DNA from 2 places in the Rhizobium aouanii genome. Region 1 is predicted to be linked to the other one. Evidence: riboswitches for the same ligand, from Rfam matches in the RefSeq annotation. Region 1 holds a riboswitch; the other holds the start of a gene.
What was found. Region 1 has a riboswitch for thiamine pyrophosphate ahead of V8P77_RS18730 (YkoF family thiamine/hydroxymethylpyrimidine-binding protein). Riboswitches for the same ligand answer to the same signal wherever they lie in the genome.
Positions count from the first base shown of each region.

Region 2: it holds a riboswitch for thiamine pyrophosphate, as region 1 does, so the genes downstream of both, thiC (phosphomethylpyrimidine synthase ThiC) here and V8P77_RS18730 (YkoF family thiamine/hydroxymethylpyrimidine-binding protein) in region 1, are expected to answer to the same signal.

Region 1 is NZ_JBAMYD010000010.1:117,208-137,355, forward strand. It holds gene V8P77_RS18680 (OFA family MFS transporter) at 1-1,017, opposite strand, end outside; gene V8P77_RS18685 (formate dehydrogenase subunit delta) at 1,121-1,366, opposite strand; gene fdhD (formate dehydrogenase accessory sulfurtransferase FdhD) at 1,356-2,180, opposite strand; gene fdhF (formate dehydrogenase subunit alpha) at 2,218-5,097, opposite strand; gene V8P77_RS18700 (formate dehydrogenase beta subunit) at 5,224-6,780, opposite strand; gene V8P77_RS18705 (formate dehydrogenase subunit gamma) at 6,777-7,256, opposite strand; gene V8P77_RS18710 (LysR family transcriptional regulator) at 7,392-8,285, opposite strand; gene V8P77_RS18715 (SDR family NAD(P)-dependent oxidoreductase) at 8,455-9,225, opposite strand; gene soxR (redox-sensitive transcriptional activator SoxR) at 9,355-9,819, opposite strand; partial or broken gene V8P77_RS18725 (FMN reductase) at 9,903-10,025, shown strand; TPP riboswitch at 10,280-10,393, shown strand; gene V8P77_RS18730 (YkoF family thiamine/hydroxymethylpyrimidine-binding protein) at 10,384-11,016, shown strand; gene V8P77_RS18735 (ABC transporter permease) at 11,104-11,910, shown strand; gene V8P77_RS18740 (ABC transporter ATP-binding protein) at 11,907-12,719, shown strand; gene V8P77_RS18745 (ABC transporter substrate-binding protein) at 12,788-13,798, shown strand; gene V8P77_RS18750 (acyltransferase family protein) at 13,917-15,137, shown strand; gene V8P77_RS18755 (sugar transferase) at 15,305-16,042, shown strand; gene V8P77_RS18760 (F0F1 ATP synthase subunit epsilon) at 16,253-16,660, opposite strand; gene V8P77_RS18765 (hypothetical protein) at 16,660-16,899, opposite strand; gene atpD (F0F1 ATP synthase subunit beta) at 16,899-18,335, opposite strand; gene V8P77_RS18775 (F0F1 ATP synthase subunit gamma) at 18,359-19,243, opposite strand; gene atpA (F0F1 ATP synthase subunit alpha) at 19,272-20,148, opposite strand, start outside.
Region 2 is NZ_JBAMYD010000038.1:958-10,293, forward strand. It holds gene V8P77_RS34425 (cold-shock protein) at 1-125, shown strand, start outside; partial or broken gene V8P77_RS34430 (Dabb family protein) at 378-638, opposite strand; gene pmtA (phospholipid N-methyltransferase PmtA) at 735-1,331, opposite strand; gene V8P77_RS34440 (bifunctional hydroxymethylpyrimidine kinase/phosphomethylpyrimidine kinase) at 1,834-2,196, opposite strand; gene V8P77_RS34445 (bifunctional hydroxymethylpyrimidine kinase/phosphomethylpyrimidine kinase) at 2,103-2,357, opposite strand; gene V8P77_RS34450 (bifunctional hydroxymethylpyrimidine kinase/phosphomethylpyrimidine kinase) at 2,315-2,602, opposite strand; gene V8P77_RS34455 (thiamine phosphate synthase) at 2,593-3,198, opposite strand; gene V8P77_RS34460 (thiazole synthase) at 3,195-3,968, opposite strand; gene thiS (sulfur carrier protein ThiS) at 3,970-4,167, opposite strand; gene thiO (glycine oxidase ThiO) at 4,164-5,156, opposite strand; gene thiC (phosphomethylpyrimidine synthase ThiC) at 5,159-6,967, opposite strand; TPP riboswitch at 7,056-7,175, opposite strand; partial or broken gene V8P77_RS34480 (3-oxoacyl-[acyl-carrier-protein] synthase III C-terminal domain-containing protein) at 7,247-7,889, opposite strand; gene V8P77_RS34485 (DUF1059 domain-containing protein) at 8,083-8,283, opposite strand; partial or broken gene V8P77_RS34490 (bifunctional diaminohydroxyphosphoribosylaminopyrimidine deaminase/5-amino-6-(5-phosphoribosylamino)uracil reductase RibD) at 8,567-8,920, opposite strand; partial or broken gene nodD2 (transcriptional regulator NodD2) at 9,118-9,336, shown strand, end outside.

The sequences.
Region 1 (20,148 bases):
CAGCAAGCCGGCGAATCCGGCGGCGATCGTGGCAATCGATGCCTTCTGCCCGGCGTCAAGCTGGGCGAAGCCGACATCCGGCAGGCCGATCAGCGAGCCGGCGAAGATTTCCTGCAGCATCGGCGAGGCCATGCCGATAACGCCGATACCAGCTGAAACGTTGAGGCAAAGCACCGCCCAGATCAGCCAGAACTGCTTGGTCTTGTGGGCATCGCCGAGGTGCACATGTCTGGTGGTGATCATCGTGCTCTTGGCCGCAGGCGGTGTCCAACCCTCGGGGCGCCAGCCGGCCGGCGGAATGCGATAGCCGAAGGCGCCGCCCATCATGAAGACGAAATAGATCACCGCCATGACGATGAAGGTCTGCCAGACACCGACCGAACTGTCGGTCTTGAAGGCATTCATCAGCAGGTTGGCGAGCGGCGCGCCGATCATCGCACCGCCGCCGAAGCCCATGATCGCCATGCCGGTCGCCATGCCGCGCCGGTCTGGAAACCACTTGATCAGCGTCGAGACCGGCGAGATGTAACCGAGGCCAAGGCCGATGCCGCCGATGACGCCGGCGCCGAGCCACATCATCCAGAGCTGATGAGTGATGACGCCGATCGCGGCAAGAATGATGCCGCCGCACCAGCAGCAGGCGGAAACGACGCCCGCCTTGCGCGGACCGGCCCGCTCGAGCCAGCCGCCCCAGATGGCGGCGGACGAACCAAGCAGAACGAAGAACAGCGTATAGATCCAGCCGAGGTCGGCAACGCGCCAGTCGCAGGTCGTGGTGAACAGCGCCGAGGCGAGTGTCAGATCGGGGCAGGCCGTCGAGGCCGTGATGCCGAGCGACTTGGAAAGCGGTAGCCAGAACACACTGAAACCATAGGCCATGCCGATGCAGAGATGAATGGCGAGCGCTGCCGGCGGCACCAGCCACCGATTGAACCCCGGCCTTGCGACGATCCTTTCACGATCGAGCAGGCCTACCCCCGCCAACGCCCCGTCTGTACGTGTTCCCGCTGCTGTCATGAACAACTCCTCCTTGATTCAGACCTGGCTTGATTCAGACTTATTGTGACCGGCATACGCAAGCAGCGTGCTCCTGCCCCCTCCCGCATGGGCCCAATGCTGGCTATGGGACCTGGTGTGTCACCGGCTCCGGTTTTCTGATCAGAGGAACGGCCTGAAGCACGAGTGCATCCAGGCCATTCTCCTCATTCTCCAGAATTTCGAACAATTGCCGCCGCATGCGCGGGTCCCAGAATTTATTGATATGGGTGGCGACCCCCTGCGCGGCCTCGCTTTGCGGCTGGCTCTTGAAGAAGGTGGCGATCTGGTTTGCCATATAGACGAGCTTGGTCTTGGTATCATGCGACATCGGCAATGCTTCCGGGCGAGATGCGGTGCGGGTGGGTGAAGATCTCGAAATCCTCGCCACGCACCAGCGCGACGAGCGTCATGCCGGCTTCTTCGGCCGTGCGGATGGCGAGAGCCGTCGGCGCCGATATGGCGATGAGCACCGGACTGCCGAGGATCGCCGCCTTCTGCACCATCTCGACGGAAAGTCGGCTGGTGACGACGACGGCGCCGTCCCCGCCTCGTTCACTGGCACCGATGACGGCGCCGCAGAGCTTGTCCAGCGCATTGTGCCGGCCGACATCTTCGCGCACGGCAATCAGCCCCCTGCCGGGAAGATAGAAACCGGCGCCATGCACCGCCCGCGTCTCACGATGCAGCGGCTGTGCCTCGTTCAGAAGCGAAACGGCGCGGACGATATCCGCATGCGACAGCGCCAAGGGCGATGTCGAAACGTCAGGCACCGGCCGTACCGCCTGTTCGATCGATTCGATGCCGCAGAGCCCGCAGCCGACCGGTCCCGCCATGCTGCGGCGTCGTGCCCCCAGCCGATCGGCGACGTCGTCGACCAGACTCACCTGCACATCGATCCCCTGCTCACCCTCGACGACCTCGATGCCCGATATCTCCGCCGGCCTGGTGATGATCCCTTCGGTCAGGCTGAATCCGACCGCAAAATCCTCGAGATCATCAGGCGTTGCCATCATCACCGCATGAGAACTGCCGCCATAGGAAAAAGCGATCGGCACCTCTTCCGGCACGATGCGCGAACTGGTCTGGAGGATGCCGTTGCGGCGGGCGGTTTCGGGCGCACGGGCGGTGACGGTGAAGGTCATGATGCGCGTTCCTGTTTACAGAGCCGCCCCCGCATTGTCACTCCGCAGCCTCGAGCTTGCCGGCGATGCGGCGCGATTGCCGCGCCTGCTCGTCATATTCGAGTTGCCATTCGCTCGGCCCGTTGGAGGGCGAGACCTGCACCGCCGTCACCTTGTATTCCGGGCAGTTCGTCGCCCAGTCCGAGAAATCGGTGGTGATAACGTTCGCCTGCGTCGTGGGATGATGGAAGGTCGTATAGACGACACCCGGCGCGACGCGGTCGGTGATCAGCGCCCTGAGCGTGGTGTCGCCGGAGCGGCTGCCGAGCTTTACCCAGTCGCCGTCGCGAACGCCGCGCTGCTCGGCATCGTGCGGATGGATTTCCAGCCGGTCTTCCGCATGCCAGACGACATTCTCGGTCCGCCGTGTCTGCGCCCCGACATTGTACTGGCTGAGGATACGGCCGGTAGTGAGAAGCAGCGGGAAGCGCGGACCGGTACGCTCGTCGGTCGCCACATATTCGGTGCGGATGAACTTGCCCTTGCCGCGCACGAAGCCGTTGACATGCATGATCGGCGAACCGAGCGGGTTCTTCTCGTTGCAGGGCCACTGCACCGAGCCCATTTTGTCGAGATAGTCGTAGGAGACCATTGCGAAACTGGGCGTCGTCGCGGCGATCTCGTCCATGATCTCCGACGGATGGGTGTAATTCCAGTCGAGCCCCATTGCCTGGGCAAGCTTCTGCGTCACTTCCCAATCGCCATAGCCGTTGCGCGGCGACATCACCTTGCGCACGCGATTGATGCGGCGTTCGGCATTGGTGAAGGTGCCGTCCTTCTCGAGGAAGGTCGAGCCCGGCAGGAAGACATGAGCGTAATTGGCGGTCTCGTTGAGGAACAGGTCCTGCACGACGACGCATTCCATCGCCGCAAGTCCGGCCGCGACATGTTTGGTATCGGGATCGGACTGGAGGATGTCTTCGCCCTGGATGTAGATGCCTTTGAAGGAGCCGTCGACTGCTGCATCCAGCATGTTCGGAATACGCAGGCCCGGCTCGTTGTTGAGCTTCACGCCCCAGAGCTTTTCGAAGATATCGCGCGTCGCATCGTCGGAAATGTGCCGGTAGCCCGGCAGTTCGTGCGGGAAGGAACCCATGTCGCAGGAGCCCTGCACATTGTTCTGGCCGCGCAGCGGATTCACACCGACGCCGGGACGGCCGATATTGCCGGTCGCCATCGCCAGGTTGGCGATCGCGATCACCGTGGTCGAGCCCTGGCTGTGTTCGGTGACGCCGAGGCCATAATAGATCGCGCCATTGCCGCCCTTGGCATAGAGCCTTGCCGCACCGCGCAGATCCGCCGCCGGCACGCCGGTGAAGATCTCGGTCTCTTCGGGACTGTGCTGCGGCTCGGCGACGAAGGCCGCCCAGTCCTCGAACTCAGACCAGTCGCAGCGCTCGCGGATGAACGTCTCGTCAAAGAGCCCTTCGGTGACGATCACATGCGCCAACGCCGTCATGACCGCGACATTGGTGCCGGGCTTCAGCGGCAGGTGATAGGATGCCTCGATATGCGGCGAGCGGACGATATCGGTGCGGCGCGGATCGATGACGATGAGCTTGGCGCCCTGGCGCAGCCGCTTCTTCAGCCGCGAGCCGAACACCGGATGCCCGTCGGTCGGATTGGCGCCGATGACGATGACGACGTCGGAATGCTCGACGCTGTCGAAATCCTGCGTGCCCGCCGACGTGCCGAAGGTCTGGCCGAGGCCGTAACCGGTCGGCGAATGGCAGACGCGGGCGCAGGTATCGACATTGTTGTTGCCGAAGCCGGCGCGGATCAGCTTCTGCACCAGATACGTTTCCTCATTGGTGCAGCGCGACGAGGTGATGCCGCCAATCGCCTCGCGGCCGTATTGATACTGGATGCGGCGGAACTCCATCGCGACATGCGCGAAGGCTTCATCCCAGCTCACTTCCCGCCAGGGATCGCTGACCTTTTCCCGGATCATCGGATTGAGGATGCGGTCCTTGTGGGTGGAGTAGCCATAGGCGAAACGGCCCTTGACGCAGGAATGGCCGCGATTGGCCTGGCCATCCTTCCACGGCACCATGCGCACCAGTTCCTCGCCGCGCATCTCCGCCTTGAAGGAACAGCCGACGCCGCAATAGGCGCAGGTCGTCACAGCCGAATGTTCCGGTTGGCCGATCTGAATTACCGACTTCTCCGTCAGCGTGGCCGTCGGGCAGGCCTGGACGCAGGCGCCGCAGGAGACGCATTCGGAATCGATGAAATGCTCGTGCATGCCCGGCGAAACGCGCGAGCCGAAACCACGGCCCTCGATCGTCAGCGCGAAGGTTCCCTGCACTTCCTCGCAGGCGCGCACGCAGCGCGAACAGACGATGCATTTGGAGGGATCATAGGTGAAATAGGGATTGGATTCGTCCTTCGGCATCCATTTCAGATTGATGTCGCCATTGCTGCGCGCCTTGACGTGATTGTCGCCCTCATAGCCGTAGCGCACATCGCGCAGGCCGACGGCGCCCGCCATATCCTGCAACTCGCAATCGCCGTTGGCCGCACAGGTGAGACAGTCAAGCGGATGGTCGGAGATATAGAGTTCCATCACGCCGCGGCGGATATCCTTCAATCGCCCCGTCTGCGTGTGCACCACCATGTTTGCCGCCACCGGCGTCGTGCAGGAGGAGGGCGTGCCGTTGCGGCCCTCGATCTCGACGAGGCAGAGTCGGCAGGAGCCGAAAGCGTCGACCATATCTGTGGCACAGAGCTTCGGCACCTTGATACCGGCCTCCATCGATGCGCGCATGATCGAGGTGCCCTCCGGCACGCTGATCTGCTGCCCGTCGATGGTGAGCGTCACCATGGCCTCGGATTTCGAAGCCGGGGTGCCGTAGTCGATTTCATGGATGAGAGACATGGATTGCTCCTCCGATAGATTTCCTTGTCGGACGCCTCGGGGCGTGCCCCTCATCCGCCTGCCGGCACCTTCTCCCCGCAAGCGGGGAGAAGGTTAGGGTGAGGGGCAAGGTTGGAGAAAAACCCGTCATTCCGCGGCCTCCGCTATTGGTGCCGGCGAAAAATCCTCCGGGAAATGCGTCATGGCACTCATGACCGGATAGGGTGTGAAACCACCCAGCGCACAGAGCGAACCGAATTTCATCGTATTGCAGAGATCGGCAAGCAGCACCCGGTTCTTCTCCGGCTCGATACCGTGAGCGATCTTGTCGGCCGTTTCCACGCCGCGTGTCGAGCCGATGCGGCAGGGCGTGCACTTGCCGCAGCTTTCGACGGCGCAGAATTCCATCGCGAAACGCGCCTGCTTCAGCATATCGGCGGTGTCGTCGAAGACGACGATGCCGGCATGGCCGATCAGCCCGTCTTTGGCGGCGAAGGATTCATAGTCGAACGGCGTGTCGAACAGCGCCCTCGGGAAATAGGCGCCGAGCGGTCCGCCGACCTGCACGGCCTTGACTGGCCGTCCCGTCACCGTCCCTCCACCGATCCTTTCGACGATATCTCCGAGCGAAAGACCGAAGGCCGTCTCAAAGAGGCCGCCATATCTGACATTGCCGGCAATCTGCAGCGGGATGGTGCCGCGTGAGCGGCCCATGCCGAAATCGCGGTAGAAGGCTGCACCCTTTTCCATGATGACCGGCACCGAAGCCAGCGAGATCACATTGTTGATGACGGTCGGACAGTTAAACAGCCCCTTATGCGCCGGCAGCGGTGGCTTGGCACGTACGATGCCACGCTTGCCTTCGAGACTGTTCAGCAGCGCCGTCTCCTCACCGCAGACATAAGCGCCGGCCCCGGTGCGCACCTCGATATCGAAGGCGCGGCCAGAGCCGAGCACCGATAATCCGAGAATGCCGGCCTGGCGCGCGATGCCGACGGCCTCGGTCATGACAGAGATCGCATGCGGATATTCCGAACGCGTATAGACGAAACCCTTGGTCGCCCCGGTCGCAAGCCCTGATATCGCCATGCCTTCGATCAGCACGAAGGGATCGCCCTCCATGATCATCCGGTCGGCAAAGGTGCCGCTGTCGCCCTCATCGGCATTGCAGACGATATATTTGCGTTCGCCGGCGGCATCGAGAACCGTCTTCCACTTGATGCCTGTTGGAAAGCCGGCGCCGCCGCGTCCGCGCAAGCCGGAATCGGTAATTTCCTTGACGATATCGACTGGTGTCATCGAAACGGCGCGGCGAAGGCCGGCAAGACCACCATGCGCCTCGTAATCGCCAAGCGAAAGCGGATCGGTGACGCCGCAGCGGGCGAAGGTCAGGCGGGTCTGTTCCTTGAGGAACGGGAGGTCTTCAACCTCCCCGAGACAGAGCCGATGCTCGCCTCCATCAATCATCCCGGCATCGAACAGATCGGGCACATCCCTCGCCTTCACCGACCCGTAGCCGATACGCTTGCCGGCAACCTCGACCTCGACCAGCGGCTCCAGCCAGAACATTCCGCGCGAGCCGTTGCGCACGATCTCGGCATCGAAGCCGCGGGCGGCGATCTCCTGGGCAATCGCCTTTGCCACCTTTTCGGCTCCAAGCGCCAGCGCTGCGGCATCGCGCGGAACATATATCCTGACCGTCATCGGCGTGCCTCCGCGACGAGTTCCGCCGCCGTCTGATCGTCGACCCGGCCATAGACCTCGCCGTCGAGCATCGCCGCCGGCGCGCAGGCGCAGAGGCCGAGACAGTAGACCGGCTCCAGCGTCACGCCGCCATCGAGCGTCGTCTGATGAAAATCGATGCCGAGGAGCGCCTTGACGCGTTCGGCCAGCGCATCGCCGCCCATCGACTGACAGGCTTCGGCGCGACAGAGCTTCAGCACGTGCCGGCCGGCGGGATGGTCGCGATAGTCGTGATAGAAGGTCACCACACCATGCACCTCGGCGCGGGAGAGGTTCAATTCCTCCGCGATAACAGGCATGGATTCCTGCGGCACATAGCCGAATTCTTGCTGAACCTCGTGCAGAATGGGAAGCAGCGGCCCTTCGAGAAAGCGAAGATCGGCGACGATGGCTCGGGTGCGTGCTGCAATATCGCCTTCGGCGATATGAATGGTCATAGGGCAGCCCTCCCAGCGGCTTGCTCGTTGCGAAATAGCGGGCCTCCCCCGGCCGAGTGCTATTCCACAAGCAGCATCTCAGGGAAGCAGCCGGCGATCAATAAAGCTATCCCGTGGATCGATAGGTTTTTCCTATCAAAGTTCTTCATCTTGCACGAGCACTCTTGCCTCATGCAACAAGGCCGAGACAAGCGGCGTGAAGGGCTCGCGATAAGGCGCGACAAGGCCGACCAGATGATGCGCCTCCGGCTCGACGATCGGGATCATGCGGATTTCCACTGGAAATCCGAAAGATTTGGCGACGTTGCGCGGCATGATGCTCGCCCAGCGCCCGGTCCTGACATGCGAGAACAGCACGATCATCGAGTTGGATTCGAGCGTCGGATGCGCTGTGGCGCCCGCTTCCGTCAAGTGGCGGTTGATGATGCGGCGGTTCTGCATGTCGGCAGTCAATAGACAAAGCCGAAGGTCGCCGATCTCCCGCCAGGTCACGTTGTCGCGATCAGATAGCGGGCTGCCGGCAGCCGTGATCAGATTATAGCGCTCGGCATAGAGGGGAACGGTCGTGACGCGGCCGAGCGGCTCGTTTTCGAGATAGGTGATGCCGGCATCGATTTCGAGGTTTTCGAGCATGCTCAGCACCTGCAACGAATTCCGCGAGACGATCGAGAAAGTCACGCCGGGATGCCGCTCCTGAAAGGGCGTGGTGATGCGCGACAGCATGGCGAGTGCGGTCGGAATGGCGGCGAGGCGGATGTGGCCGGAAAGGCCGCGGCGCGCGGCGCGCATCTCCTCGCGCATGGTGCGGGCATCGCCGACGATGCGCCGGGCCCATTCGAGCACGCGCTGCCCCTCCGGCGTCAGTCCCTGGAACCGCGAACCGCGCTGCACCAGCATGACGCCAAGCTGATCCTCGAGCTGCCGGATGGCCGCCGAAAGCGTCGGCTGCGAGATCCCGCACTCCTCCGCGGCACGGCCAAAATGCTTTTCATTGGCAAGGGCGATAAAGAATTCCAGCTTGTCGATCATCCGGTCTCCCGATCCGGCGTGACATCATCCGGGTCAGTTCATCTTTGACGCAACAGCCCTGCTCCGCAAGGGCAACCGCCAACTGCTTTCCGCAGCCGGAAAAAGATCGAACAGCGATTCCAGGAAGGCAAGCACGCTGACATTGCCGATGCTGTAAGGTCCAAACAAATCAGCAGATAAGCTGACCGCCGTTGATCTCGACCACCTGGCCGGTGATGTAGCCCGAGAGCGAGGGAGCCGCAAGGAACAGATAGGCGGGAGCACAATCCTCCGCCGTGCCGAGCCGCTGCAGGGGGATGGATTTTCTCGTCTGCTCCAGCTTTTCGCGGGAGGAATAGCGCTCATGGAAATCCGTCTCGATCGTTCCCGGCGACACGCAATTGACGCGGATTCCGTCCGGTGCAAGCTCACGGGCAAGCGCCTTGGAATAGGTTGCAACGAAGGCTTTCGAAGCCGAATAGATCGAGGAACCGGGGCTGCCGCCGGTCAGCGCCGAAATCGAAACGGTATTGACGATGGCAGCGCCACTAGCCGCCTTCAATGCCGGCAGCAGCGCCCGCGTCAGCGCCACCACCGATGTCTGGTTGAGCCGCACGACCGCCTCATATTCTGCATCGGTGAGTGTGGCAGCGGGAAAACGACCAAGCATGGTGCCGGCATTGTTGACGAGCACATCGACCTTATCGAAGAAGGCGAGAACATCCTCGGCAAATTGCGCGGCGCCACCGATTGCAGAGAAATCGGCATTAAGCAGCAGCGCCCGTCTTTCGGATTCAGCCGTCAGCAGGAAATCCGGCAGGTCGCGTCCCGGCTTGCGCCCGGTATGGACGATCACCTTCGCGCCGCAGTCCAGGAACTGCCGGGCCACTTCAAGACCGATGCCGCGGCCGGCGCCGGTCACCACGACATTGCGATTTTCGAACAGTCTGGGATGGAACACGAAGCCGTCCTCCTCGCGGACAGTGCCGCCGGTTGCGTCAATCGCCCTTAACATATGAGCGCGCCGACCGAAAGAAAGGCGCGCATCGATCTTTCCAGGAGACTTTGGTCTCTTTACCAAAGTTCGGTTCTAGCTTTCGGTCTCCAGAAGCCGCGCGCCCGGCCCTTCCTTGCCGAGCCGGTCGCAGGGATTGCGCAACGGACAGCTTTCGATCGACAGGCAGCCGCAGCCGATGCAGCCGGTCAGACGGTCGCGCAGCAGGCTAAGCCGCCTGATTCGCGCGTCGAGATCATCCTTCCACAGCGCCGACAGCGTCTGCCAGTCGGCGACGGTCGGCGTGCGTCCTTGCGGCAGGGACTCGAACGCTGCCTGGATTTCCGAAAGCGGAATGCCGACACGCTGCGCCACCTTGATGATGCCGAGCCGGCGAAGCACATCGCGCCCATAGCGCCGCTGATTGCCGCGGGAGCGGATGCTCGAGATCAGCCCCTTGGTCTCGTAAAAATGCAACGCCGAGACGGCGAGGCCGCTGCGCTCCGCCACTTCGCCGACCATCAGGAGCTTGCCGAGCGGCGCTGCCGGAATTGTATCCATTGCCTCTTGACCTCAAGATTAGTTGAGGTTTTATAACCCTTGCTCCTGCAATCGTAAAGTCCAATCGCAATAAGGAGCGACGCATGCAAACACCCACCAGGCTGGCTGTCATCTACGGAAGCACAAGAGAGGGCCGCATCTGCGACCGGGTGGTCAAATGGCTGACTCAGGAGCTCCTCCGCTTCCCACAATTTGATATCGACATCAGACGCGGTGAAGACGCGCTATCACTTGAATCTGCGCATAATCCTTTCCGAAAATCGATTCCGATTTTCGGGGTTATGCGCTAGCCGCCTGAGCCAGATAGCTCCGGTTCCGTTCCCGGCAGGTACGGAACCATTGGGAACACCCGGGCAGATCCTCCGCCCGGGTGTTTTCCGTCACATCCTGCACATTCCGACCGCACGGACGGGTTCGCAATTTTGCGGTTGCGGGGAGAAAACCCCGGTGATAGTTTCCGCGCAAATAACAGGGGAGCTCCGTATTGCCGGGGCTGAGATGTGAGGCGCAAGCCTCTGGACCCTTCAAAGCTGATCTGGGTAATGCCAGCGGAGCGAGGTTCAGATGTTTTCAGGCGCACAAGTGTCACTCTATCCGATGTCCGACAATTTCGTCGGCATCATTCTCGATGCCGTCAAGGCGCTGGATCCCTATCACGACCGGCTGCGCATCGAGACCGATGACATCTCCACACTGCTGGTCGGCCCGCCTGACATTCTCTTCGCCGCCATGCACGACCTTTTCGTCGCTGCCGCAAAGACCGGCGAGCATTGCGTGCTGTCCGCTGCCATTTCACGCGGCTGCCCCGGCGAGTCCGACGACGCCATCTGCGGCGTCAGCCCCTCCCTCGGCCAGGCGGAGCCGCTTGCCGAGCGTATAACAGCCGCACTTGCCGCCGTTGAAATCACCGCCGAAACCGGACAGCCGACCGCTGCGCAATTCTCGCTCTACGTCATGGGAACCGATACCCATATGGGCGAGATCTATGGCTGCATCGACTTCCTGAAGCGCTCCGGCACCTTCGACCGCGCCAAGAATTTCTGCACCAGGCTCTCTGGCGATGCCGGCGCCGTCTTCGCCACCATTCGCGAGGCCTTCTTTCGCTTCGGCGACCCCGAAGGGCATGTGACCCTCGACATCACGGTGTCCGCCAATACAGCGCCGCGCGTCTTTTCAGACGCGCAAAGGACGCTGTAGCATCTTAAATTTGCTGCATAATTCCTTAAATCGATTTCGATTTAAGGAATTATGCAGCAGCCGACGAAAGCTTGAAATCGAACGCTGATGACACCGTCAAAACCATCGGAATCGCGCCTTGCCGCGCTCCGCGCCGCTCTCTACCGGGGCATACCCGCCTTGCTCGCCGGCTGCGCCTTCTTGGCGGCATGGGAACTCTATGTCGATCTCTCCGGCATCAAACCGTCCATCCTGCCGGCGCCGTCGCGCATCGTCATCCAGGGTTGGCTGAACCGCGAGGCGCTGATATCAAACACCTGGCCGACGCTCGGCGCGACACTCGGTGGTTTCGCCCTGTCGCTTGCCTTCGCCTTCGCCGCCTCGATCCTCATGGATTTCGTGCCCTTCATGCGCCGGGCATTGCTGCCGATCTTCATCGCCAGCCAGACCCTGCCGCTGGTGGCAATCGCCCCCCTCGTCGTCCTCTGGTTCGGCTTCGGCCTGTTGCCGAAGATCCTGCTGGTGGCGCTCGTCACCTTCTTCCCACTGCTCGTCGCCTTGCTGCAGGGCTATGAATCGACCGACCGCGACATCGCCGAATTGCTGAATTCGATGAAGGCGAGCCGCTGGCGCATTTTCCGTCTGGCACGGCTTCCCTCCTCGCTACCCTATTTCTTCGCCGGCCTCAGAATCTCGATCACCTATGCCGTCGTCGGCGCGATCTTTGCCGAATATGCCGGCGCCGCCCGCGGCCTCGGCATCTATATCCTCAACGCCAAGAACAATTTCCGCCCCGATCTCGTGCTCGCCGCCGTCGTCGTCAGCGCCGTGCTGACACTCTGCCTCTTCGGAGCGACGCTATTGATCCAGCGCCTCGTCATGCCCTGGCAACAATCCGGGGAGCTGCGCCGATGAGCGATGCAATGGTTGAACTGCGCAACATCTCGAAGTCCTTCGACGGCATGAAGGTGCTGGGCGACATCTCGCTCACGGTCGCAGACGGCGAGTTCGTTTCGATCGTCGGCCCATCCGGCTCCGGAAAATCGACGGTACTGAGATTGCTGACACAGGCGCTTCGGCCCGATTCCGGCACCATGATTTTTAAGGGCGCGCCGCTGGAACAGGCGCCGCATTCCTTCGCCTTCATGCCGCAGCGCGATGCGCTGATGCCCTGGCGCCGGATCATCGACAATGCCGCACTCGGCCTTGAGGTGCGCGGCATGAGCCGCCGCGCGGCCCGTGCCGCCGTCGCGCCTCTGTTCGAGCGCTTCGGCCTCGCAGGCTTCGAGCATCACTATCCCTCCGAACTGTCAGGCGGTATGCGCCAGCGTGCCGCGCTGCTGCGCACCGTCGTCCAGACCCAGGACATGTTGCTGCTCGACGAGCCTTTCGGCGCGCTGGACGCGCTGACGCGCACGCAGATCCAGGAATGGCTGCAGGGCATGTGGACGGAACACCGTTGGACGGCGCTGCTGATCACTCATGATGTTCGCGAGGCAGTCTTCCTCTCCGACCGGATCTACGTGCTTTCGGCTCGTCCGGCGCGTATCATCCGCGAATTCCGCGTTCCCCTGCCCCGTCCGAGAAGCATTGCCGATCTAGGCTCGCCGGCGGCCCAAGCGATCGAAACCGAAATCCTGCAAACCCTGCTTCATCCGCTGGAACAGGATGATTTTAGGCCGGTCGGCCTAAAATCTGAATCCTGTTCTAATTTAAAGAGTTAGAGCATGATGTCGTCCGAAAACCGCTCACACTTTTCGGCATCATGCTCTAGAGACCTGAGGAGGTCACCATGCTGCGTCTCACCCGTCGCCAGACGATCTTCGCCGCCATCGCGGCAAGCCTCGCCGGCCGCCCGGCCTTCGCCCAATCGGCGCCCGCAAAGGTTCGCATCGCGCTCGACTGGACGCCCAACACCAACCATATCGGTATCTATGTCGCCAAGGCGAAGGGCTTTTATGCCGATGCCGGGCTCGATGTCGAGATTCTTCCCTTCACCGATACCAGCGCCGGAACGCTGGTGTCGAACGGCGTTGCCGATTTCGGCATCAGCAGCGAGATCGAGACCCTGACGCAGCGCGCTGGCGGCGGTGACGTGAAGATGGTCTACGGCGTCGTCCAGACGGAAACCGCACGCCTGATCTTCAAGGGCGGACGCGACGACATCAAGAGCCCGAAAGACCTCGACGGCAAGACCTATGGCGGCTTTGGCGGCACCTGGGAGAGCGCGCTGATCTCCGCGATGATCCGCAATGATGGCGGTAAAGGCGACGTCAAGACCGTCACCCTCGGCACCTCCGCTTACGAGGCGCTGGACAATGGCTCGATCGATTTCACGCTGGAGATCTACACCTGGGAAGGCATCGCCGCCGAACTGGAAAACCGGAAGATCGGCCGCTTCCACTATTCCGATTATGGCATCCCCGACGAGCAGACGACGGTCATCGTCTCCAGCGACGCCTATCTCTCCGCAAGTCGGGAACACGCCCGCGCCTTCATCCAGGCGACACGAAATGGTTATGCCTACTCCATCGACCATCCCGACGAAGCCTGCGACCTGCTGATCTCCGGAAGCAACGGCGCACTGATGAATACGGAACTGGTAAAGGCTTCCCAGAAGGCATTGATCGAGGGGCACTTCCTGAAATCCGAGGCTGGTGTGATCGGTAAGCTCGACCCGGCAAAGGCCGAGGCCCTCGGCAGCTTCCTGATGGAGAATGGCATTCTGGTCGATGCCAATGGCGCCGCACTCAAGGAGAAGCCGGACTTTTCCACCTATTATACCAACGAACTTCTCGACTGAGCCCAACGCCTGCCTTGCCCATGGCGGCTTTCCGCTGCAAAGTCCCAGACTCGGAGCATGATGCCGAAAACCGCTCACACTTTTCGGCATCGTGCCCTGGGCAAGGTGGGGAGACAGGATGCGACAACAGGAGAGACTGGCCGGAGCGGACTTTCTGCGCGCGACGGCCTGTCTGCTGGTGCTCGCCCACCACTTTGCACTGCGGCTGGATATGCGCAGAATCCCAGAGGAACTCGGACCGACCGCAAACATCCTCCGCTTCGGCAATTTCGGCGTCGCCGTCTTCTTCGTGCTCAGCGGCTTTCTGCTAGCCCATCCCTTCTGGCGCGCGCTCGACGCGGGCAGCGACATGCCAAGCCTACGGCATTACACGATCCGCAGGGCGGCGCGCATCGCTCCGGGCTTCTGGTTCGCCGCCACCGTCGGCTTCGCGCTCAGCCTGACGCTGCTTGCCTTGCCGCTGACGCCTGAGCTTGTGCTCCGCTACGTCTCCGGGCTGCTGTTCATGAGCCAGTGGCATTGGCGCACCTTGTTTCCTGTCGAAGCCGACGGGCCGCTCTGGTCCATTCCCTTCGAGGTCACCAGCTATGTGCTCCTGCCGATCTGCTTCCTCCTGCTGTTTCGTTTGCCTCTCCTGAGGCGGCGCCCGTTGCTCGCCCGTTTCGCTTGGCTTTGCGTCATCACGGGCGTACTCCTCACCCATGTGCTGATCCTGACCCTCTTTCCGCTCGACGACATCGAACGCGGCTGGCAGTACGGCCTGCAGGGCGGGGCGAAGGAATGGATGCCGAGATATAACCCGATCGGCTTCTTTGCCGTCTTCGCGCTCGGCGCGTTTGCCGCCGGCGTCGAGGTCATGCTGCCAAGAAGACTCTCCTCCTGGTTCGATGCCGCAGCGCTGCTGGCCTTCGCCATTGCCGCCTACCGCCTCGTCATATCGCCCGGCGGCTCTCCCGAAGCTTACGGCTGGCTCGAAATCCCCTACGGTTTTCCGGTCTTTCCGCTGGCGGTCGCAACGGCGCTCGTTTCGCTCAGTCATTCGCAACACCTGGGCAGGCTGCTCGACAATGCTCCGGTCCGCTATATCGCGAAGATCTCCTTTGGCATCTATATCTGGCAGGAGATCATCCTGTTATTGATCCAGAGGCTCGATCGGGGCTCGTTCGGCTTTTCCTCTGAAAATGTCGTCACCGGCTGGCTGCAATCTTGCGGACTGGCGGCAGCCCTCATCCTTCTCATCGCAAGCCTCAGCTACTACCTGTTGGAAAGACCGGCGATCCATTTCGGCAACGGGCTGACATCGCGTCAATCCAATCGGGCTACTCCTTTCAAAGTATAAATTTCCCGTAAGCGCAACTACAGGCGTTAAGGTTAACGCCGAATACTCCCATTTTTGGTGTCTTTAGGGTTATCAAATTCTTATTTATACCGATGACAAACGATACGTGACCATGTATTTGTCTCCATGTTGTTCAGTATCGCATCTAAACTTGTGGACCTTGCGTAATGAATGCTTTTACTTCGAAGACGAATCCACGCTTCGATCCGTCTCAGCGTCAGGACAAAACCAAGACCCTGGTTATAGCGAACTCCAACGTTCGCCAGCCGGATAGCTTTTCCCTTATCGAAAGAAAGATGGCTGTGCGGCTCACCGTGAAGCGGTTGATCGACATCGTCGCCTCAGTCAGCGCCCTCATCGTGCTGGCGCCGCTTTTTCTGGCAATTGCTCTTTTCATCAAACTCGACGATGGCGGTCCGGTGTTTTTCCGCCAGATCCGCTGGGGCCTGAACGGCCGGAAGATCACGGTCTTCAAGTTCCGGTCGATGCGCGCGGAAGCTTGCGATCCGAGCGGCATTCAACAGACCGTCAAGGGTGACAGCCGGGTGACAGGCATCGGCTCGCTGCTCCGCAAGACCAATATCGACGAGCTGCCGCAGCTTTTCAACGTTCTCAGGGGTGAGATGTCGTTGGTCGGCCCACGCTGCCACGCCATCAATATGCGGGCAGCCGGCCGGCTCTACGAGGAACTGGTGCCGGACTACCATTACCGCCACATCATGCGCCCCGGCATCACCGGCCTGGCGCAAACGCGCGGCTGGCGCGGCCCGACGGCGCGGCCGCTGGCAGCTCGCGCTCGCATCGCCTGCGATATTTATTATGTCAGGAATTTCAGCCTGCTGCTCGACCTGAAGATCCTGTTCAAGACGGTCGTTATCGAGCTCCGCGGCGGCACCGGCTTCTGAGACGATCCGGCAACGCTGCCAGAGGTAGGCGGTCCTACAGCGCTCGCATCTTTTCAGACCCGCAAAGAACGCTGCAGCACTTTGAAGTGCTGCGGCCGCTTCTTCATTTCAGCTCGGCTGACAGCGCGGATTTTCCGCACACCGACAGATGAAGGAAGAAACAAAAAAGCGGCCATCGCGGCCGCTTTTCACTGATTTTACCGATTGTAATCAATCCTGCTGAACGACGCCTCGCAGGTGCGTCAGTTCCATGATGAAATGCTCGAGCTTCGACTTGTGTTCGTGCAGCTCGGCATGTTCGAGTTCCTTTCGGGCGGCCTCGATGCGACGGGTCAGCTCGTCCTTGTGCAGTTCCTCGACCGGAACCGCGGATTCGGCAAGCAATGTGCAGCCGGTCGGCAGGATATCGGCAAAACCGCCGAACACCACATAGTCCTGCTTCTTGCCGGAGGCCGAACGCACGCTCACGACACCCGGCTTGATCGTCGTCATCGTCGGCGCATGGTTTGCCATGACCGTCATCTCGCCTTCAGTCGCGGGGATGACGACCTCGGTCACCATCTCCGACAGCAGCAGACGCTCCGGCGAAACGAGCTCAAAGTTGAAATTGTCAGCCATCAGTGACTTACCTTCTCGGCTATGGCTTTCGCATCTTGCAATTTAGTCCCGCAGAACGGGCAGTGCATTATCGCTTGGTCGAGATAACCGAGGCCTTCCTCGCTCTGGACCAGACCCACCACCATCATCAGCACGCCATTATCGGCGCGATAGACGGTCGGCGCTGCTGGTTCCGGAAGATCCGCCACGACCCCTTTCAAGGAGTCGCAGCAGAATATCTCGTCTAGCGCATCGCTCATTAAGCAGCTGCGAGCTTCTTGGCCTTTTCGACCGCTTCTTCCATCGAGCCGACCATGTAGAAGGCAGCTTCCGGCAGATGATCGTATTCGCCGTTGACGAGGCCCTTGAAGCCCTTGATCGTGTCTTCGAGAGCAACCAGCTTGCCCGGCGAGCCGGTGAAGACTTCGGCGACGAAGAACGGCTGCGACAGGAAACGCTCGATCTTGCGGGCGCGGGCGACGGCAATCTTGTCCTCTTCGGACAGTTCGTCCATGCCAAGGATCGCGATGATGTCCTGCAGGGCCTTGTAGCGCTGCAGCGTCGACTGCACCTTGCGGGCGACGTCGTAATGTTCTTCACCGACGACCATCGGATCGAGCATGCGCGACGTCGAGTCGAGCGGATCGACCGCCGGGTAGATGCCCTTTTCAGCGATTGAGCGCGACAGAACCGTCGTTGCGTCAAGGTGAGCAAACGAGGTCGCCGGGGCCGGGTCGGTCAAGTCGTCGGCCGGAACGTAGATGGCCTGAACCGAGGTGATCGAGCCGGTCGTCGTGGTGGTGATGCGCTCCTGCATCTGGCCCATGTCGGTTGCGAGCGTCGGCTGATAACCGACGGCCGACGGGATGCGGCCGAGCAGAGCCGACACTTCGGAACCTGCCTGCGTGAAGCGGAAGATGTTGTCGACGAAGAACAGAACGTCCTGGCCCTGGTCGCGGAAGTGTTCGGCAACCGTCAGACCGGTCAGGGCGACGCGGGCGCGGGCGCCCGGCGGTTCGTTCATCTGACCGTAAACAAGTGCCGCCTTCGAGCCTTCGCCGCCGCCATGCTTGTTGACGTTCGATTCGATCATTTCGTGGTAGAGGTCGTTGCCTTCGCGGGTACGTTCACCGACGCCTGCGAAAACCGAGTAACCACCATGCGCCTTGGCGACGTTATTGATCAGTTCCATGATCAGAACGGTCTTGCCGACGCCGGCACCGCCGAAGAGGCCGATCTTGCCGCCGCGTGCATAAGGAGCCAGAAGATCGACGACCTTGATGCCGGTGACGAGGATCTGCGATTCCGTCGACTGCTCGACATAGGACGGCGCATCCTGGTGGATGGCGCGCTTGTGAGCGGTGACCAGCGGACCGGCTTCGTCGACCGGCTCGCCGATGACGTTCATGATGCGGCCGAGCGTCTCGTTACCGACCGGAACCATGATCGGAGCGCCGGTATCGGCGACTTCCTGGCCGCGAACGAGACCTTCGCTCGAGTCCATCGCGATGGTACGGACGACGTTTTCGCCAAGGTGCTGCGCAACTTCGAGAACCAGGCGGTTGCCGTTGTTGGTGGTTTCCAGCGCGTTCAGGATCTTCGGCAGTTCGCCTTCGAAAGCAACGTCGACGACGGCGCCGATAACCTGGGTGACTCTGCCGACAGAGCCGATCTTGGGGGTAGCTGCCTCAGCCATTTTCTGACCCTCTTTTCCTAGCCTCAGAGCGCTTCCGCGCCCGAAATGATTTCAATGAGTTCCTTGGTGATCTGCGCCTGACGCTGGCGGTTGTAGCTCAGCGTCAGCTTGTTGATCATCTCACCGGCATTACGCGTCGCATTGTCCATAGCGCTCATCTTGGCGCCCATCTCGCCCGCGACGTTCTCAAGGAGCGCGCGGAAGACCTGGACGGAGATGTTGCGCGGGATCAGATCTTCGAGGATCGATGCCGGATCCGGCTCGTATTCGTAGACGGCGCCTGCATGTGCGGCATCTTCGGTCTGCACAGCTCCCGTTGAAGCCGGGATGAGCTGCTGCGCCGTCGGAATCTGACTGATCACCGACTTGAACTCGGAATAGAACAGCGTGCAGACGTCGAATTCGCCGGCAGCATACATCTCGATGACGCGCTTGCCGATCTGGTCCGCATTCTCGAAGCCGACGCGCTTGACGTCGCGCAACTCCTTACGCTCGATGATGAGCGAGGCGAATTCGCGGCGAAGGATGTCGTAACCCTTCTTGCCGACGGTGAAGATCTTCACCGTTTTGCCTTCGGCAAGCAGCTTGCGGACATGTTCGCGTGCAAAGCGTGCGATCTGCGAGTTGAAACCGCCGCAAAGACCACGTTCGGCCGTGCAGACCACCAGCAGATGGACCTTGTCCTGGCCGGTGCCGGTCATCAGCGTCGGTGCGCCGTCGGCATCGGTGACGGCCTTGGCGATGTTCGCCAGAACCGCACCCATGCGCTGCGAATAAGGCCGGGCGGCCTCGGCCGCCTCCTGCGCACGCCGAAGCTTCGCCGCGGCGACCATTTTCATCGCCTTGGTGATCTTCTGCGTCGCCTTGACGGAGGCGATCCGGTTTTTCAGATCCTTAAGTGAAGGCATCCGTGATCCGTCCTAACTTAGGGCCTGATTACGAGAAAGACTTTGCGAAGCTATCGAGAGCAGCGGTGAGCTTGCCCTTGGTATCGTCGCTGATTGCCTTTTCCGTGCGGATCGCGTCGAGGATGGCGGAGCCTTCCGAACGCAGATATGAGAGGAAGCCCTGCTCGAACTTGCCGACCGAAGCGACCGGCAGCTTGTCGAGATAGCCGTTGACGCCAGCAAAGATCACGGCGACCTGCTCTTCCGTCTTCAGCGGCGAGAACTGCGGCTGCTTCAGGAGTTCGGTCAGGCGTGCGCCGCGGTTCAGCAGGCGCTGCGTCGCAGCGTCGAGGTCCGACCCGAACTGGGCGAAGGCGGCCATTTCGCGATACTGGGCGAGTTCGCCCTTGATCGAGCCGGCAACCTGCTTCATCGCCTTGATCTGTGCCGACGAGCCGACGCGGGAAACCGACAGACCGACGTTCACGGCCGGGCGGATACCCTGATAGAACAGGTCGGTTTCAAGGAAGATCTGGCCGTCGGTGATCGAGATGACGTTGGTCGGAATGAAGGCCGACACGTCGTTGCCCTGCGTTTCGATGACCGGCAGAGCGGTCAGCGAACCGGCGCCCTTGTCGTCGTTCATCTTCGCAGCGCGCTCGAGCAGGCGGGAGTGCAGGTAGAAAACGTCGCCCGGATAGGCTTCGCGGCCCGGCGGGCGGCGCAGCAGCAGCGACATCTGGCGGTAGGATACGGCCTGCTTGGACAGGTCGTCGTAACCGATCAGCGCATGCATGCCGTTGTCCCGGAAATATTCGCCCATGGCGCAGCCGGCAAATGGAGCCAGGAACTGCATCGGCGCCGGATCGGAAGCGGTGGCGGCAACGATGATCGAATACTTCAGCGCGCCGCGCTCTTCGAGCACC
Region 2 (9,336 bases), on a different contig from region 1:
TCTTCGTTCACGTGTCGGCGTTGCGCGGCGGCGCGTCAATTCGAGACGGTGACAAGGTCAGCTACGATGTTGGTCAGGATCGCAAGACCGGCAAGTCCAAGGCCGAAAACGTCAGCGTCATCTAACCGCGTCCTCTTGAACCGTCGACTGAACTCAGTCTGCGCCCTGATCGACGCGGCTAAACCGCCCATTGCTTCAAGTGAAAATGGCGGCAAGCCATTTGGCGCCAGCTTCCGTCCGAGGACCCTACCCCCACAGCAGCGCTACCGTAGAGCAACGGCAATCAAGATCGGTTGAGACACCGACGTCAATTGTCTCGCGACACTCCTGTCTGCAGTGGCTGGGCCTCTGTCTCCCCGCTCGCCACGAAGTCGGCCGATCCTCAAGTCCCGGATCGGCTTCACGGCGTCGATTGACGCCTGATAAAGCGGATGCGCCTTGTAGGCGGCCAATGCGGCTGTATCCTCGAATTCCGCATAGACGACGAGGTCGACCTCGTTGCCGAACAGGTCATGCTTCAGATTGAAGCCGATCTCAAAGTGACGCGCATAGGGGATTTCGGCGAGGAGGCCGAGGCCTTTGCGGACGTCGTCAATCTTTGGTGCGACTGCTGTGAAAAACACGATATGGCGGATCATGGTGCGGCTCTTTCGCTATTTGTAGTCTCGGGGAGGCATGTGACGGCGGAAGAGCGGCGCCCAGGAGGCATTGCCCGAGCGTTTTGCTTCCCTGCCTTAGGGTGCCCTGCGATATGTCCAAAGCTGCGCCGGCGGTATGTTTCTGACGACGAAGTCGTAATGCGACACGACATAGCGTCCGGGCATCTTGATGACCGGTGACAACGGGCCATAGGTGATCTGGATGACCGGCCGGCCGGCGGGCACGCGGGCAAGCAGGTCTTCGAGCAGGGCGACGCGCCGTTCCATCGGGAAGCTCAGCATCGGGATGGCGCTGATAACGCAGTCGAATTGCTCCTTGCTGCGTTCAGCCAGGACCTCGTCCAGCCGGAACGCATCGCCGAGGCGGATATCGACGCCTGGAAACCGTCGCACCAATCCCTCATGAAACGCGCTCGAATATTCGACCGAGACCAGTTGCGAAGGTTTTAGCCCTCGCTCCAGGATCGCCTTTGTGATGACGCCGGTTCCGGGGCCGAGTTCAAGAACAGGAAGGCCGGAGTGGGGATTGACGACGCTTGCCATGCGACGGGCGGTATAGATCGATGTCGGGATGACCGCGCCGACGCCCTTCTTGTCTCTTTGCCAGCCCTTGAAGAATTGCAGCTCGTCTTCAAACCTCCTGGCAAGCTCAGTCTTCAAGCGAAAAGCCATATCCACCCCCCTGATTCCCATGACGTTCTCAATGCGAACGCCTTCTTGTCGATATTTGCGACATAAACAAGCCTATTCGCGCCGAAATCGGTCCTCTCCTAAGGGATTTCTGGCGTTCGTTTTAGACGACGACAACGATAGAGCCGCCTCTCATCCCCACACCAACTGCCGTCCACAACGCTATCTCGCCATCGACAAACTGCGGCCCTCGTTTGCGAGCGACAGCGAAAGAGGACTTGTCACGGCAGAGGAATTTCCGACGGCTTCAAGGCTTCGCACGGTCTTTTCGGGAGCGATACCCGCTTGTAGTAGTGCCCAGCCGAAACACTTCGCGGATGACAAAGGCAGCCGCGCCGATCATTGCGGCAACCGGAGTGGATCTCATTTCGGTCGGCTGGTGCAGCCGTAACGCCGCAACGTTCGATGTCGGATTGGATTTTTCAAACTCCACGTCGTGAGGCGATCGCTATCTCCGCAAGGACAATCCGAGTGTCTTGCTATCCTATGGCGGATACCTCTGCGCGGACTCGGGGCCGAAACGCGATGATTGACCGCCCTCGGCATCAAAGTTCTCGTCCATGAAGGTCTTCGCCAGTGAGACCGCAGCCTGCATGTCGTGCCCGAGCGCCAGATGCGCGGCGATGGCGCTCGGCAGCATGCAACCTGTTCCCCGCAACGTTGCCTGCCGTCTCGGCAAGGCAAAATGGCGTGGCGGAATTCCGGTTGCATAGAGTGTGTCGATGGCCAGTGCGCCGTTCCTATGGCCGCCTTTCACCAGAACGGCCGGGCAGCCCATGTCCAGCAGTTGCAGGGCCTGACGACCGATCTCGACATCGCAACAGGCGGTTCCGCAATCGGTGGGCATACCATCGGCAGCAGCCTTTGCCGGAGGTTTTCGAGCCCGTTGTCCGAGAGGAGCCGGGTTCCGGATGAACTCGCAAGCACCGCATCGAGAATGACCGGAATGGCAAGGTTGCCGGCAATCACATCGGAGATTGCCTGCACCGTTTCCGCCGTCGCCAGCATTCCGATCTTGATGGCCGCATCGGATCGGCAGAAAGCGCCGCGAGCATCTGGGCGGCGACGAAAGAAGCGGGCATGGGTTCGACCGCGATAACCTCAGCATGAGTCTGCACCGTAACCGCCGTAACTGCAAGCGATGCCCGAGCGCCGAAATGGGATAGCGTCGCGATGTCCCGGGCAATGCCGGCGCCGCCCGAAGAATCCGAGCCGCCGATAACGAGCACATTCGGACGCGCCGTCATCGCCATGGTTCGGTGAACTCTATCCATGCACGTGTTCTCGCTTCGGGGTTGGCGTTCAACGTGATGTCTGTGACCACGGCCGCACTGCTGGCGCCCGCATTGAACACACCCTGCAGCCTTTCAATGTTCAGCCCCCCGATTGCCACGAGTGGAATTGGTGCGATACGCTTCTTCCATTCCGTGATCCGCTCAAGCCCCTGGGGCGACCATTTCATATGCTTGAGGATGGTTGGATAGACCGAGCCCAGCGCGACATAATCCGGGCTGGCTGCGAGCGCGGTTTCAAGCTCGTTCTCGTCGTGGGTGGATAGGCCAAGTTTCAGGCCGGCTGCGCGGAGTGCCGCAAGATCCGCCGCTGCAAGATCCTCCTGTCCCAGATGGACGAAGTCGCAGCCTTCCTCGATCGCGAGCTGCCAGTAATCGTTGATGACGAGCTGGCAACCATAGGCGGCGCATATCGTTTTTGCCCGTCGAATCTCTGCCTGCAAGATGTCTTCCGGCCGATCCTTGATCCGCAGTTGCACGAGCCTCACGCCCAGCCGAACCAGTCTCTCGATCCAGTCGGCACTGTCGACGATCAAATAAAAGGGATCGAGCTTCATGCGAACACTGCCTTGCCGATGACCGGTGTCGAGGGAACCGCCATATCTCGCGGCTCCAATGGTCCCGCGAGAAAGGCATTGCGGCCCGCTTCTATGGCCTGTGCGAACGCCTCGGCCATCAGCGCCGGGTCCCCTGCTCCGGCGACTGCCGTGTTGAGAAGCACGGCATCGTAGCCGATCTCCATTACTGTTGCCGCATGCGACGGGCGGCCGATGCCGGCATCGACAATCAAAGGAATGTCGGGGAAATGCGCACGCATTGATTTCAGCGCCATCAGATTGACCGGACCCATGGCCGAGCCGATCGGCGCGCACCATGGCATCAGCACTTCGCAACCTGCTTCCACTAAGCGTTCGGCAACAACCAGATCGTCAGTCGTGTAGGGAAACACTTTGAAGCCATCGGCGCAAAGGACCCTCGCGGCTTCCACCAGCGCAAAGACATCCGGCTGCAGTGTGTCGTGATGTCCGATCACCTCCAGCTTGATCCAGTCGGTGCTCAGAAGTTCCCGCGCCATGTTGGCCGTCAGCACGGCCTCCGACACCGAGTGGCATCCCGCGGTGTTCGGCAGCACGCGCACGCCGAGCGCGCGGATCATGTCGAAGAAGGTGGAATCGACCCTGCCCCCGGCCGTCTCGCGTCGCAGGGAGACGGTGATGATCTCCGTTCCGGAGCGACGAACCGCCTCTTCGAGAACGGCTGGGCTGGGATAGCGCGCCGTGCCGAGCAGTAGCCGCGAGCCGACCTCGCTTCCGTAAAACGCAACCATGTCAACCTCCCTGCAGTGCCGTGAGAATTTCGATCCGGTCACCCTCTGCAAGACGGCATTCGGTTCGCTCCTCGCGATGAACGAGTTCGCCGTTTACAGCAGTTGCCAGCCATCCACCCTCATATTCAAGAGTGGTCATCACATCAGAGAGTGTCAGGGCATCGAGGTGGTGATCCTCGCCATTGACGATCAGTTTCATGTCATTGTTCCTATCGCTGCTTGTTTCCTTTGCGGCGCGGCCAACAGTCGTGTCACTTCTCGGGCCATGGCCGGCGCCAACAGGAAGCCATGGCGGTAAAGACCGTTCACAAGAAGCACCGGCCCCATGTGAACGACACGCGGAAAATTGTCCGGAAAGGCCGGCCGCACACCCGCTCCGGTTTCGATCACGCGCGCTTCGCCGAAAGCGGGATGCAGCGCATAAGCGGCATTGAGCAGTTCCATGATCGAGCGCGCCGTGGGTGGTCCGTCCGCATCGCTCTCGATCATGGTCGCGCCGACCATGAAGCGGCCTTGCTGGCGCGGGACGATGTAGAGCGGGTAACGCGGATGCAGCAGCCGGATTGGCCGCGACAGCGAAATCTCCTCCGTTTCCAGATAAAGCATCTCGCCACGCACGCCCCGCAGCCGCTCCAGCGTGCCGATGGCGGCGGAGCCGGTGCAGTCGATCACGTGGTCATACCGGCCTTCCGGGAGATCACCGGCGACGCCCAGATGAAACTGAACGCCCCCGCCCTGCAACGACCTGTGAAGAGCCCGCAGAGCGCGCCGTGGATCGAGATGCGCCTCCTCGCGAAAGAAGAGGCCCTTGCGGAAGCGTCCCGCGAGCGCCGGCTCCAGCTCGGCTATGCCGCCTTCATCCAGCCATTCATACTCCGATGTGCGGGAGGCGAACCGTACAAGCTCGCCCTGATCCCGTTGCGGCGCGACGACCAGCGTGCCGTTGCGCGTGACTTCCCCCGGCACCGCGGCCTCCCACCAGTCGGCGGCAGTCTTGCCTTCCGCCAGCACCCGCTGGTCGGCGCTTTCCCGCTCGCACCAGGGCGCAAGCATGCCGCCGGCCAGCCATGACGCTCCCGCCCCGATCGTTGGCGCGATGTCCGCAACCTCCACAACAAAACCGTCTGACGCGAGCTCATGCGCCACCGCGAGGCCGGCAACGCCAGCCCCCTTGACAAGGATGCGCAATGTCACTCCCCCACGGGCATATAGAGATCGCCGCCCTCACGGTATTTCGCCGCCATCGCGTCCAGCCCCTCCTTCTGCGCTTCGGCGCGGATGTCGTGCGATATGCGCATGGAGCAGAATTTCGGGCCGCACATCGAACAGAAATGCGCCACCTTGTGCGCTTCCTTCGGCAGGGTTTCGTCATGAAAGCTGCGGGCGGTATCGGGATCGAGCGACAGGTTGAACTGGTCTTCCCAACGAAATTCGAAGCGCGCCCGCGACAGGGCGTCGTCGCGCAGGCGGGCGGCCGGGTGCCCCTTGGCAAGGTCGGCGGCATGGGCGGCGATCTTATAGGTGATGACACCGGTCTTGACGTCGTTGCGGTCGGGCAGGCCCAGATGCTCCTTCGGCGTCACGTAGCAGAGCATGGCCGTGCCGAACCAGCCGATCATCGCCGCACCGATGCCGGAGGTGATATGGTCGTAGCCGGGCGCGATATCGGTCGTCAGCGGCCCCAGCGTGTAGAAGGGCGCCTCGCCGCAGACCGCGAGCTGCTTGTCCATGTTCGCCTTGATCTTGTGCATCGGCACATGGCCGGGCCCTTCAATCATCACCTGGCAATCCTTCGCCCAGGCGATCTGGGTGAGCTCACCGAGCGTTTCCAGTTCGGCAAATTGTGCCGCGTCGTTGGCATCGGCGATCGAACCGGGGCGCAGGCCGTCGCCCAGCGAGAAGGTGACGTCATAGGCGCGGGCGATGTCGCAGATCTCCTCGAAATGCTCGTAGAGAAAACTCTCTTTGTGGTGATGCAGACACCACTTGGCCATGATCGAGCCGCCGCGGGAAACGATGCCGGCAACCCGATTGACGGTCAGCGGGATATAGGAAAGCCGCACGCCCGCATGGATGGTGAAATAGTCGACGCCCTGCTCGGCCTGTTCGATCAGCGTATCGCGATAGACCTTCCAAGTCAGGTCCTCGGCAATGCCGCCCACCTCTTCCAGCGCCTGATAGAGCGGCACGGTACCGATCGGCACCGGCGAATTGCGGATGATCCATTCGCGGATATTGTAGATGTTGCGGCCGGTGGAAAGATCCATGACCGTGTCGGCACCCCAGCGGACCGCCCAGACCATCTTCTCGACCTCCTCGGCCATGGAGGACGTGACGGCCGAATTGCCGATATTGGCGTTGATCTTCACCAGGAAGTTCCGGCCGATGATCATCGGCTCGGATTCCGGATGGTTGATATTGGCGGGAATGATCGCCCGGCCTTCGGCGACTTCCCGGCGCACGAATTCCGGTGTGACGAAATCCGGGACATGGGCGCCAAAACTTTCGCCGTCGCGGATAAGAGCCTCCTTGGCCGCCTGACGGCCGAGGTTTTCGCGAATGGCGACGAACTCCATTTCCGTTGTGACGATGCCAGCACGCGCATAGGCAAGCTGGGTAACGGCCCTGCCGTTTCTGGCCTTGAAGGGCTGGTTGCGGATCGGGAATTCGGGCGTCAGGTGATTTCCGGAGATGAAGCCGTTATCCTCCGGCCTGACGATGCGACCCTCATAGGCCTCGACGTCGCCGCGAGCGAGAACCCAGCTTTCGCGCAGGCGCGGCAGGCCGGACTCGATCGCCACGACATGTGCGGGATCGGTGTAGGGACCTGAGGAATCGTAAACGGTCACCGGCGGTTCGCCGGAGGTCGGATGAACGGAAATCTCGCGCATCGGCACGCGGATCTGCGGATGCAGTTCGCCCGGGATATGAATCTTGCGGGAGGCCGGCAGTGGGCCGGTCGTGACAGTCGGGGTAAGATGTTTTGCGGCAATATTCATGGATGAGGCTCCAAAGGTTGGAGACCCAGTCATCAGAGCCGGAATGATGAAAAGACGCTGACAGGAATCCGCACGCGGAATCCCAGTCATAGCAGCGCTTGCACCGTCCCTACGCCAGTATGAACTGGATCAGGTTCAACGGGTCACTGCGCCGCGAAATCGCTCAGCAGTATCTCAGCCCCTTGTCGTGACCCCCCTGGTGAATGAACGTAGGTTAGTGCCCGAAAAGGCGTTTCGTCAACCGTCAATCGCCAAAGGATGTCAGAACCGTCTTGCCCGCTACATCCGGTAGGCGACGGCGCCACCCGTCAAACCGGCACCTGCAGCGGTCAGCAGCAGCGTCTCTCCCTCCGCAAACTGCCGCTTGTTCTTGGCGATAGAGAGCAAAAGCGGAATGGTCGCGGCAGAGGAATTGCCGAAAATTCGATCGTCCGGACTGTCCTTGCCGGATCGATGCCGAGATTGTCGCAAACGGCGCCGAACATGCGTGCATTGGCTTGGTGCGGAAGGAACCGGCCAATCTGGCCGGCGGTGATTTCTGCATGCTGCAATACTCTTTGCGACGTCTTGGAGCAGCACCGCGCTCGCCCGCTCGGCGAGGTTGATCCGGCGGCTAAGAATGTTGGCCGCAACCACCAACACTGCACGCCCTTAGGCGCGAACGAAACCGTCGGCGAGCATGAGCGCATAGAGGAAGCCCGAACAGGCGCCCGCAAGGTCGATCGCGCCGGATCGCATAAGTCCAAGTCTATGGGCGAGCAAGGGGGCGGAGGGCAGAAGCAGGATGATCGGGTGTTGACGTTGCGAGCAGAGTGAGCGCGATCTCGCTTCGGGCAATCTCCGCATCGTTGAGGGCTATCCGGCCTGCGTCGGCAGCAAGGCCGCTCAGCGTCTCACCGTCTTCGGCCCAATGGCGCGTGCGACGTCTGCTCGTCAGTAACCATGCACCACAATTCAATATTCTATCGCTGAATAGAATATTGAATTGAGCCTCCGTCGATGTCAGCATCCTTGCCAAGCCGAATTGCGCTCGTTCGGGCCACGATCCGACGAATCTCAACAAGAACGGCCGCTCGATAGCCGTCGGGGGCATGAAGAGAGCAGCCCCTGTCTGTTCAGGAGCGCCCGGATCGATCCGCAGAGGGGACGTCGGTAATCCGCGTTCGTATCTCTTCGACAAGAGTCGGACGAATGCCGTCCTCACCAAGCACGGTCTTGAGGTAGTCAACGGCGCGGGCGACAACATTGGCTTCCGTGTGGGCGCGTATGATCTGATCGACACCGGGAACGAGAGTTGCGCAATCAAACTGTTTCATGGCTTTCTCCTCACTGTCTCAGGGCTTCGCTCGTCGAAATCCTCGCGCCGCCGTTGGCGCCGGCGGCGAGCAGCGAGGCCGCTTCGTCATCGACGGCGACAAAGACGTTTGTAAGCCCTCGCCTTCCGAGTTCCTCCAGAAGTCGTTCCGCGTCGGAGGAACAACGAAGACAACCAGCGACACGCATCCGGCTGGCGCCTCTTTCGAGCAGCCAAGTTCCGTCATCGTCAGCGGCGAGGCATGCATCGAAACGCTCCGGGACTGCTGGCGATTGAGACGGCTCGCCGACCTCGAATCTGATCCCGGCCTCCCGGAGCTTGCGGAAACCGCCGCCGTTCACCCGCGGATCGGGATCTTGCAGGCAGGCATGAACAGCGGAGACGCCTGCCGCGATGATCGCATCGGCACAGGGCGGCGTTGTGCCCCAGTGGCAACAGGGTTCCAGCGTCACATAAAGCGTGGCGCTACGAGCACGGTCGCCGGCATCGTCAAGGGCGACACGCTCGGCGTTGGGCCGACCGCCCGCCTGGGTCCGGCCGCGCCCGACGATCGCGCGATCGCGCACGATCACGCGTCCGAACGAAGGATTGGGCCAGACATGCCACCTGCATGGAACGGGCAAGGCGCGACGCGAGATTGGATCACTCGCATTGACTGAGCACCGCGCGTCCGCAATCTGACACCGCCATATTCAGATTCGCGTTCAATGTGCAATTCGCGAATGAAAGTGCCATACCTGATTTACTAGTGACAATTTGTCCTACTAATGACAATTAGTATTACTAATAGAGAATGCTGATAGATGGCATACATCCACGCTATGGATAAAGAGACATGCGGTTCAAAGGCCTTGATCTAAATCTCCTGGTCGTGCTCGACGCTTTGATGGCCAAGCGTAATCTCACGGCAGCGGCACGCAGCATTAATCTGAGCCAGCCGGCCATGAGCGCGTCGGTCGCCCGGTTGCGCGCCTATTTCCAAGATGAGCTGTTTGCGATGGTTGGCCGCGAATTTATCCCTACGCCGCGTGCCGAAGGGCTCGCGTCCGCGGTG